2 regions of the Microbacterium sp. As-52 genome follow, and region 2 is predicted to be linked to the other one. Evidence: riboswitches for the same ligand, from Rfam matches in the RefSeq annotation. Region 2 holds a riboswitch; the other holds the start of a gene.
What was found. A riboswitch is a leader RNA that binds a small molecule or an ion and turns the genes downstream of it on or off. The one in region 2 is predicted to bind thiamine pyrophosphate.
Positions count from the first base shown of each region.

Region 1 (5,239 bases), 1.8 Mb from region 2:
GCAGAGCAGCTGCAGGACGATCGCGGCCAGCGCGCTCGTGACGTCGATCGACGCGAACAGCGGCACCGACAGCAGCACGGCGAGCACCAGCTTCGTCACCGGGTTCACACCGTCGAGCCATACCGTCCGTACGGTCTCGACCGCCGTCACGATGTCGCCTCCCCTTCGCGTCCCAGTTCGATGCGATGCCCGCCCAGGTGTCGGATCACGGCGTCGTCGTGCGTGACCGCGACGATCGACCGACCGCGCGCGATCTCCTCCTGCAGGAGCGCGACGAGCGAGATCCATCCACGCCGGTCCTGCCCGAAGGTCGGCTCGTCGAGCACGATCACCTCGGGTGCTCCCGCCAGCACGGTCGCGACGGACAGTCGACGCTTCTGCCCGCCGGAGAGCGTGAACGGGTTGGCGAGCGCGAGAGATGCGAGTCCGAGGCGCTCGAGCAGTTCCTCGACGACGCCGTCCGTCTTCGCGCGGTCCCACCCGAGGGCTCGCGGGCCGACGGCGAGCTCGTCGCGCAGCGTCTGCGTGAGGAACTGATGCTCCGGCTCCTGGAAGACCATGCCGATGCGGGTGAGCAGCTCACGCGAGGACCAGCGGATCGGGCGGGGGCCCTTGCGCCCCGCCAGCTCGGGCGCCGAACGCACTTCGCCGGCCTGCTCCGGGATGAGGCCGGCGAGGGTGAGTGCGAGCGTCGACTTGCCCGCGCCGTTCGGCCCGGTGATCACGGTCGCGTTCGCACGCGGCACGCGCAGGTCGAGCCCCGACTGCACGACGACGCCCGCCTCTCTCGCGATCGAGAGCGCGGAGGCCGTGAGGGCATCGGAGGCAGGAACCTGTTCGAGCATCGGAAGGTCGATGCCGCGGTCGGGCACCCACACCCCCGCATCGGCGAGCACGTCGCCGTGGGCCGCGAACACCTGCGCGGGCGCACCGTCGGCGAGGAGTCCTCCGTCGGCCGCCAACACGATCACGCGCGTCATCAGATCGACCCAGATCGGGGTGCGGTGCTCGACGACCACGAGCGTCGCGCCGGTCGTCTCGACGGCGCGCTCGACACTCGCCCGCACCTCCCGCACCCCCTCCGGGTCGAGGTTCGCGGTGGGCTCGTCGAGCAGCAGCAGCCCCGGTCGCATCGCGAGCACACCGGCCAGCACCAGCCGCTGCTTCTGCCCGCCGGAGAGCGCCTTCGTGGGGCGTCGCAGCGGAACATCGAGGCCGACGGCGTCGAGCGCCTCGGCGACGCGACCCGGGATCTCGGACGCCGCGACGCCCAGGTTCTCGCAGCCGAACGCGACGTCGTCGCCGACCTTCGACAGCACGATGCCGGCGTCCGGGTCCTGCAGGACGAGTCCGACCTGACCGTGCCGTGACTCGGGGGCCGCACCGTCGATGCGCAACGACCCCGTCCGTTCCCCCTCGTCGTCATCGCCGAGGACCCCGGCGAGGCCGGCGAGCAGCGTCGACTTCCCTGCACCCGAGGCGCCGAGCAGGAGCACCCGCTCGCCCGGTTCGATCGTGAAGGAGACGTCCGCGACGGCGGGACGCTTTCGACCGGCGTACCGCCAGCCCCAGCCCGCAGCCTGCACGCGGGCCGGGGAGGCGAAGGTCACGCTCAGACCTCGCGCACGTGCTCTCGCCCGACGGCGAAGCGGTTGAGGGCGCCGGTGACGGCGAGGGCGCGTACGAGCAGCCAACCGACCACGCCGGCCAGGATCGCCCCGGAGACGACCACGCTGATCAGATAGATCGTGTTGAACTCGACCGACTTCAGGATGTTCGGCGAGCTGCCGTAGAACAGCTCGAACACCCAGGCGGCCACGGCGGCTCCGACGCCGGCGAGCGCAGCGACTGCGATCCCGAAACGACGGTAGAAGAACAGGGCGAAGATGATCTCTGCACCGAGGCCCTGCACGATGCCCGACAACACGGTCGAGACACCCCACACGTTGCCGATCAGCATCGACACGATCGCGGCGACCAGTTCGACCACGAGCGCGGCCCCCGGCTTGCGGATCACGAGACCGCCGACGACACCGCCGAGCAGCCAGATGCCGACGGCGATGCCACCGAGGCCCGGTGTCAGGGCGTCGGCCGCGCCGAACCACGCGTATCCGATGGTGTTCCATCCCCAGAACACGAGACCGATCGCGACGCCGAGGACAGCGGCGACGACGATGTCGACGACGCGCCAGCGCCAGATCGATGGGCGGTGCAGCCCGTTCGCATCGGCGGATGCCTGCTGTGCGGATGTGGACGTAGGCGTACTCATCTGAACTCCTCCCTGCGCTGGCATGACCCAGATCAGGTTCGACGGTCGAAGCGCGATTCGCTCCCTCTCAGCCCGGCTCGCCGGACTCCCGTGGTTGTGCTGAAGATCCTACCCGCTGGCGACACCCGCGTGGCGACAAGGCTGTGCGCCGCGGAACCCGCCCGGGATTGGGTACCGTGAACGAGTGACCGCAACAGATCCCGCCGACGAGGCGACGGGCGTCGTCCGTGACGACGGCCCCGCGACCACCGCCCCCTCCGGCTCCGTCGATGCCGCGTCGGGCGGTTCGGTGCTCACGGCCGAGCAGACGTCGACGCGCGCGCTCGCACCGGAATCGGTGGTCGCCCCGGAACCGGCCACGCCCGCTCTGACGAAACCGCCATTCGTTCCGCGTGAGACTGCCGCGGGAGACGCCGACGATCCCCTCGCCGCGCTCGACGCGACCACCCCCCAGTGGGCGGACGAGACCACCACCGCCACCGCTCTGACCTGGGTGGACCCCGCGACGGTGGCCGACCACACCGCCACCGCGACTCTCGACGAGACGTCGGAAGCCGAGCGGACGAACGGCCTGCTCCGCGGGGCACGCCTGCGCCCGGCCATCGCCCGTCCCGGCATCCTCGTTCCGCTGGCCACGCTCGTGGGCCTCGTCGCCGCGTATGCCGGCACCACGCTGCTCTGGCCGCTGCACGAGGTACCTCCGACAGTGCAGTCCGTCGAGTTCGCGACGACGCCCGCTGCCGCAGCCACCGTCACCTGGCCCACCGAGGGCGCGGGCGCCGTCGGCATCTCCGGCATGACCACTGCGGCCTCGATCCCCGATGCGGTGAGCATCGCGAGCATCACCAAGGTCGTGAGCAGCCTGATGGTGCTCGACCGTATGCCGCTGGCGGTGGGCGAACAGGGGCCCGAGTTCTCGTTCACCCGGGCCGACAGCGTGAAGTACTGGGACTACCGGCGCAGCGACCAGTCCGCACTCGATGTGCCGATCGGCGGGGTGCTGACCGAATATCAACTCCTGCAGGGCACGCTGATGGGATCGGCGAACAACTACATCGACCGGCTCGCGAGCGAGATCTGGGGGTCCGATCGCGAATTCGCCCGGGCCGCCGAGGTGTGGCTGCGCGAACGAGGCCTCACCGGCATCACCGTGGTGACGCCGTCCGGCTTCGACGAGCGCAATGTGGCCACCCCCGAGGCGCTGGTCGCCCTCGGCGAGCGTGCCATGCAGAACCCGGTGTTCGCCGAGATCGTCGGCACCAAGTCGGTGGACCTCCCGGGCGCCGGCACCGTCGTCAACACGAACGGGATGCTCGACGATCCCGGTGTCGTCGGCGTCAAGACCGGCACACTCGTCGGCTGGAACCTGCTCACCGCGAAGGACGTCGTCATCGGCGACACGACCGTGCACCTCTTCGCCGCGGCGCTGAACCAGGCCGGCAACGATGAGCGACTCGCTCTCACCCGCTCCCTGTTCGCGGAGGCGGAAGCGGCGCTGGAGGCGCAGCCGCCCGCCGTCGCGAAGGACACCGTGGTCGGTCAGGTCACGACCCCCTGGGGGGAGAAGGTCGACGTCATCACCGAGACCGATGCCGATGTGGTGCTGTGGAACGGGGCGACCGCCACCGCGGCGACGGCCTTCGATCTCGGCGAAGACCGTGAACAGGACGACGCCGTGGGCACGCTGACGACGACCGGTCCGCTCAACACCGTCACCACGCCTCTGGTGCTGGCCGAGGATGTGGAGGGGCCGAGCCCGTGGTGGCGTCTGACCCACCCGCTCGAGCTGCTCGGAATCAGGGCCGACCGCTCCTGACACCTCGTCACGCGCGCCGTGCCGGCGCCCGCGACGACGCGATCCGCGTACGACGACGCCCCACCCCGCGTGAGCGGAGTGGGGCGTCGTCGTGGGGATGCCGGAGGGCGGGAACGCTCAGGAACGGTGGCTCGAACCGTCGGCCCCGTCTTCCAGCAGGGCCTGGGCTGCCGCCGTCTCGGCAGCGGGCAGCTGAGCACCGATCGAGGCTCCGGCAACGGCGGCCGCAGCCTCCTCTCCTGTACCTTCGGCTTCGCTCGCATCGCCCGAGACGACGACGGGCGTCGTGCCGGTGAGGGCGTCTTCGGCGTCGATGTCGGTCGCTGCCTGCTCGAACTGCGACTGGTACAGACGCCAGTAGGCGCCCTGCGCGGCGATGAGCTCGTCGTGCGTGCCCTTCTCCACGATGTCACCGTGCTCCATCACCAGGATGAGGTCGGCGTCGCGGATGGTCGACAGTCGGTGCGCGATCACGAACGACGTGCGTCCTTCACGAAGCGCGGCCATCGCGTGCTGCAGCAGCAGTTCGGTGCGGGTGTCGACGGCCGACGTGGCCTCATCGAGGATGAGGATCGACGGCTGCGCGACGAATGCCCGCGCGATGGTGATGAGCTGACGCTCGCCCGCCGACACGTTCGCGGCATCCTCGTCGAGCACCGTGTCGTAGCCCTCGGGGAGGGCGTGCACGAAGCGATCGACATAGGTCGCCTTGGCGGCGGCGAGAACCTCGTCATCGGTCGCGGTGGAGCGACCGTAGCGGATGTTCTCGCGGATACTGCCGGCGAACAGCCACGGGTCCTGGAGCACCATGCCGGTGCGCGACCGCAGTTCGTCGCGGGTCACCTCGGCGATGTCCTGGCCGTCGAGCATGATGCGCCCGCCGCTGAGCTCGTAGAAGCGCATGATCAGGTTGACCAAGGTCGTCTTTCCCGCACCGGTCGGACCGACGATGGCGACGGTCTGCCCCGGCTCCACCCGGAATGACAGGTCGCGGATGAGCGGACGCTCGGGTGTGTACGAGAACGCGACGTTCTCGAACTCGATGACGCCCTTGCCCTCGACCAGCTCGGGGGCATCGGCGTCGTCCGCCTCCTGCTCCTCGGCGTCGAGCAGTTCGAAGACCCGCTCGGCGGAGGCCGTGCCGGACTGCACGA
Region 1 covers NZ_CP188171.1:2,320,298-2,325,536, reverse strand. The annotation lists gene ACLFA2_RS11115 (energy-coupling factor transporter transmembrane component T family protein) at 1-150, opposite strand, end outside; gene ACLFA2_RS11110 (ABC transporter ATP-binding protein) at 147-1,616, opposite strand; gene ACLFA2_RS11105 (ECF transporter S component) at 1,613-2,269, opposite strand; TPP riboswitch at 2,262-2,371, opposite strand; gene ACLFA2_RS11100 (D-alanyl-D-alanine carboxypeptidase family protein) at 2,454-4,085, shown strand; gene ACLFA2_RS11095 (ABC transporter ATP-binding protein) at 4,203-5,239, opposite strand, start outside.
Region 1: linked by a shared signal. The riboswitch ahead of ACLFA2_RS11105 (ECF transporter S component) and the one ahead of thiM (hydroxyethylthiazole kinase) in region 2 are both predicted to bind thiamine pyrophosphate.

Region 2 (5,239 bases):
CCGCGAACACCCGGCGCATGCGCGCACGGGTCGGGGCATCGGCCTGCGCCGCAGCCCCGGAAGCGTAGGCGATCGCCTTCTCCGTCGCCGCCTCGAATGCCGGATCCGCGTACGTCGTGAGCCAGGACGCGTAGGGATGCTGCGGATCCCGCGCGTACTCCCCGAACTCTCCGGCATGCAGGCGTCGGCCGAGGTCGGTGTAGAGCCAGAAGCAGGGAAGGACGGCCGCGACGATCTCGCCGTAGTCGCCGCCGAACGCGACGGAGCGCAGGTGGTCGAGGTACGCGGTGGTCGCCGGCCCCGGCTCGGCGGCGAACGTCGCCGCGCTCACTCCCTGAGCCGGGGTCAGGTACGACGCGTGCAGCTCGAGTTCACCCACGATCGAGCCTTGCGCGGAATCGGCCCAGAAGGCCTGTTCCTCCGACGTCGGCGCGAGCCGGGCGGCTTCGGCGAGGACACGGGCGTACTCGCGCAGATACAGCGCGTCCTGCGCGAGATAGATCAGGAAGGGGCCGCGCTCCAGCGTCCCGTCGGCGAGCGCTCGGATGAACGGGAGTTCGTCGATCCCCGCGCGGATCTCCGCGATGTCCTGCCACCAGTCCGCGGCGATGTCGTCAGCCGCCGGTCGGGTCTGCGCCGCCGCACGCTCCCGGAGTCCGGCGAAATGGTCGATCGGCCCGTGACCCCGCCCCACGCTCAGCGCGTCCCCCGCGCGCAGGGATTCGCGGAGCCAGGCGCGCGCGGCGCTGACCGCATCGGCCGGCCGCTCCCCGCGCGCGAGGAGCGTCGCGAGCGCGGACGACAGCGAACAGCCGGTGCCGTGCGTGTTCCTGGTCGGGATCCGGGTGCCGGCGAACTCCTGGCGCGTCCCGCGATGCGTATCGACCAGCGCATCCGGAGCCGAATCGCCGTCGAGGTGTCCCCCCTTGACCAGGACAGCCGCCCCGACCGCGGCCGACAGCTGCTCCGCCGCGGAGAGCGCGTCCTCCCAGTCGAGGACGTCGCGGCCGGACAGCACTGCGAGCTCGGCGAGGTTCGGTGTCACCAGAGTCGCCCGCGCGAGGAGATCGTGCAGCGCTCGCTCGGCATCCGGATCCAGCAGCCGATCGCCGGAGGTCGCCACCATCACGGGGTCGAGCACGACGACCGGCGGACGAACGCGGTCGAGCCACGCACCCACCACGCGGATGACGTCGGCGTCGGCGAGCATCCCGATCTTCACGGCGTCGATCACGATGTCGTCCGACACCGCATCCAGCTGCGCGCGGAGGAAGTGCGCGGGGGGCACGTGCACGGCACGCACTCCCTGCGTGTTCTGCGCCGTCAGCGCAGTGAGGACCGCCATCCCGTATCCGCCGTTCGCGGCGATGGACTTGAGGTCGGCCTGGATGCCCGCGCCCCCGGACGGATCGCTGCCGGCGATGCTGAGCACCCTCGGCACGGCGCCGGCGAGCCAGCGCCGGCGGAACTCCGCTGCCGTGGCCTCGGGATCGTCGGCGGCGCACAGCACCGAGACGACGGCGAGGCCGGCCGCACCGGCGTCGCGGAGGGGTTCCGTGTCATCGATGCCGACGCCGCCGATCGCCACGCACGGCAGAGAGCTGGCAGCCACGAGATCACGGAAGCCGTCGACGCCGAGAGGAGCGGGGTGATCGGGTTTGGTGGCGGTCGGACGGATCACACCGACACCCAGATAGTCGACGGTGCCGGCGGGCAGAGCATCGACCGCGTCGAGATGCGCACGGGTGTTCGCGGTGAGGCCGACCAGCGCGTCGGGTCCGAGCGCCTCACGCGCACGCAGCACGGAGGCATCGCCCTGTCCCAGATGCACGCCGTCGACCCGAGCGCCCCGTTCCCGGGCAGCGACCACGGCGTCCAGCCGGTCGTTCACGACGAGCAGCGCCCGCCCGTCGATCACCCGCGACAACGCGATCAGCTGATCGACCGTCTCGGCGTCGGTCGCGTCCTTATCGCGCAATTGGACGATCCGCACCCCACCGTCGACCGCTCGGCGCACCGTCTCGACGACGCCCCTGTCCCCGCAGAGCGCCGCGTCCGTGACGAGGTAGAGCGAGAGATCGGCGTTCACCGGACACCGCCTTCGACGCGTGCATCGGCTCTGATGTCGTCGGGGCCCACCGCGGCGAGCGCATCCAGCAGGGCGACGGCGAAGCTGCCCGGCCCCGTGGATGTCGCCGCTGCCCGCTCGGCGGCGATCGTGTAGACGAGGCTCGCGGAAGCCACAGCGGTCAGCGCATCGTGATCCGTCGCCTCGGCCGCACCGAGGAAGGCCGCCATCACCGCGCCGAGCGCGCATCCTCCTCCGGTCACGCGGGTCAGCAGCTCGTGGCCGTTGGCGAGGCGCAGCATCCGCTCCCCGTCAGTGATGAGATCGATAGGCCCCGATACCGCGACCACCGCGCCCGTGGTCCGCGCGAGGGTTGCGGCGGCATCGGCTGCGGAGTCCGTGCTGTCGGTGGCATCCACCCCACGTCCGCCCGTGCTGAGCCCGGCGAGGGCGAGGATCTCGGAGGCGTTGCCGCGGATAGCGGTCGGTCGGTGCTGCGCGAGCCGGTGGGCGAGGGCGGTGCGCACCGGAAGCGCACCGATAGCTACCGGGTCGAGAACCCAAGGCGTACCGTTCGCCGCGGCTCCGGCGACCGCCTCCAGACTCGCCGCCCGCTGCTCGGGCGTGGGAGTCCCCAGGTTGATCAGCACCCCGGAGGCGACCCCGGCGAACATCCCCGCCTCGTCGACGATGTCGACCATCGCGGGTGCGGCCCCCAGTGCCAGCAGCACGTTGGCGGTGAATCCCGTCACGACCGCATTGGTGATGCAGTGCGTCAACGGCGGAGCCTCGCGCAGCACCTCCAGGAGGGTCGCGGCGGAACCGGCGAGGTCGTGGGTGGATTCAGGACGCAGAAGATCGCTCATCGCGACATCCCTTCGCTAGTACGAACTAGATCAGGTTCGACGGGTCTGTTCTCAGCCGCGGATCGCGGCACCCCGTGTCACTGCTCGCAGTCTAGCGATCGCTCAGCAGCGCCCTCTCCTCCGCCCGCGTGAGTCCGGCTCGGCGTTCCCGGTCGACGCCGCGTCTCCGCTCGTCGACGATGACGCGCTCGATCGTGTCCGTGATCGGACGGAGTCGTCCCCCGCTCGCGTGGAACGCGCGATTCGAGCGGGTCATGAAACCGCTCATGTCAGTCGGAAGCCACAGCGGCAGGGAGCGCGGTCCCGCCCAGTACTCGACGTCGTGCGCACGGAGCCATCCCTCGTCCGCGACGAACACGGAGCCGGTGTGACCGACCGCGAGGCGCACCGCACCCAGCACATCGGCGAGGGGGTGCTCATCGCCCACGCCGTTGACCGCGCCGCTGCGTGTGGCCGTGACGATGTACGCCGCGAGATCGTCGACATCGATGACCTGCGTGCTCCTTCCCTCGAGCGGCGGCAGCAGCACGGCTTCCGAGCCTGCTCGCGCGAACGCCGCCGCCCAGTACCCGAACCGGTCGCTGGGGTCGCCGTCGCCCACGATGAGCCCAGGGCGCACGATGAAGCCGCGCTCCCCCAGGCGCAGGACAGCATCTTCGGCTGCTGCCTTCTGCGCACCGTAGTCGTACTCATCACCCGGGCTCGCAGCCGGATGTCGCGGCGTCGACTCATCTGCTCCGACCGTCTCGTCATCGGAGTACACCGACACGGACGATACGTAGGTCCAGCGCCCCGCCCGATCGCCGAGCGCATCGACCGCGGTCTCGACCTGCACCGCCTGGGACGAGACGTCCACGACGTGATCCCAGTCCCGCCGCGAGAGATCGGCATAGACGTCGGCATCCTCACGATCGCCGCGCACGAGCACGGTACCCTCGGGGGCCGGACGGGAACCGCGGCCGAGACACGTGACCGCGGCGCCTTCGTCGACCCACCTCCGGGCGATGCGCCCGGAGAGCCAGCCCGTACCGCCGAGGATCAGAACATCCGTCATGATTCCATGTCATCAGGTGGCGGATCTCTGCGGAACCTCTTCCGCCCACAGCAGATCGCTTCAGAGCAGATCGGGGGGCGTGCTCAGACGATCCAGGCCCGCGAGCACCGGGACGCTCCACGCGGGATCGGGCTGCCAACGTGTCCACGCGGCGTCGAACGGCCAGTCACCGGACTCGAACGAGGCGATGGCCGCGTCTGCGTGCCGCTCGATCTGCGCCGCCTGCTCGGGGCTGAGACGCCCCTGCTGGATCGCGGCGACGAGCTCGTCCTCGTCTTTGAGGTGGATGCCGCCCTCCGGATCGATCTCGACGTCGAGGATGTGGTCGGACGAGTAGGTGTCGTGATCGGTGCGCAGATGGGCGTTCTCGAGGTTCACGTACCAGCCGGCGAAGGACCAGTCCGGGCCTGTGGTGTCGCTCCAGAACAACCAGACCGACCATGGCAGCCCGGCGGGGGCGATGCACAGCACGCCGTTCCCGCGCCAGGGCTCGACGATGCGCGTCCGCGGCTCGAGCCAGCGACGCGAGAGCGGTACTTCACGCACTCGCTGTCCGCCGAGAGCTCCCGGAGCCTCCTGCAGCGTTCCGGGCGCGAGCCATGCGACGAGCCCCCGTTCGTCGTCGCGCACCACCCGCATCGGAGCGATCCTGGAGGGCTCCCCCGGCTGCCATCCCGGCTTCCGATAGTGCCAGTCGATCTGCATGCCCGACTCGAGGAACGGTCCTTCTCCGAGCGGCCGCGCGTCATCCGGGACGGCGGCCGGAGTGCCCTGGGGGAGGATTCTCATCCCGCCACGGTACTCCGGCGCCGACCGGAATCGTCTGACCGACGACACGGTACGTCCCACGGCGCGGTGCGTCGCGCTCCCGTGCTCAGTCGCGCAGTGCGGCTCCGAAGCGCTGTGCGGCGACCTCGACACCGGCGAGCTTGGCCTCGGTGGCCTCGGCCGCCGTGAGCGTGCGATCGTCGGCACGGAAGCGCAGGGCGAACGTCAGGCTCTTCGAGCCGTCCGGCACGCCCTCCCCGCGATAGTCGTCGACGAGACGCACCGATTCCAGCAGCGTACCGGCACCCTCGGCGAGAGCCGCCTGCACATCCGCGGCCGGAACGTCTGCCGGCAGCGTGAGCGAGACGTCCTGCGTGGCAGCGGGGAACGTCGATAGCGAGGCCGCGACGACCCGACCACCGGCGAGCGACAGGATGCGGTCGAGGTCGACCTCGAACACGGTCGCGCGCCCCGGAAGGTCGG
Region 2 covers NZ_CP188171.1:475,588-480,826, forward strand. The annotation lists gene ACLFA2_RS02290 (bifunctional hydroxymethylpyrimidine kinase/phosphomethylpyrimidine kinase) at 1-2,089, opposite strand, end outside; gene thiM (hydroxyethylthiazole kinase) at 2,086-2,934, opposite strand; TPP riboswitch at 2,925-3,019, opposite strand; gene ACLFA2_RS02300 (NAD-dependent epimerase/dehydratase family protein) at 3,026-3,988, opposite strand; gene ACLFA2_RS02305 (DUF402 domain-containing protein) at 4,049-4,777, opposite strand; gene pheT (phenylalanine--tRNA ligase subunit beta) at 4,863-5,239, opposite strand, start outside.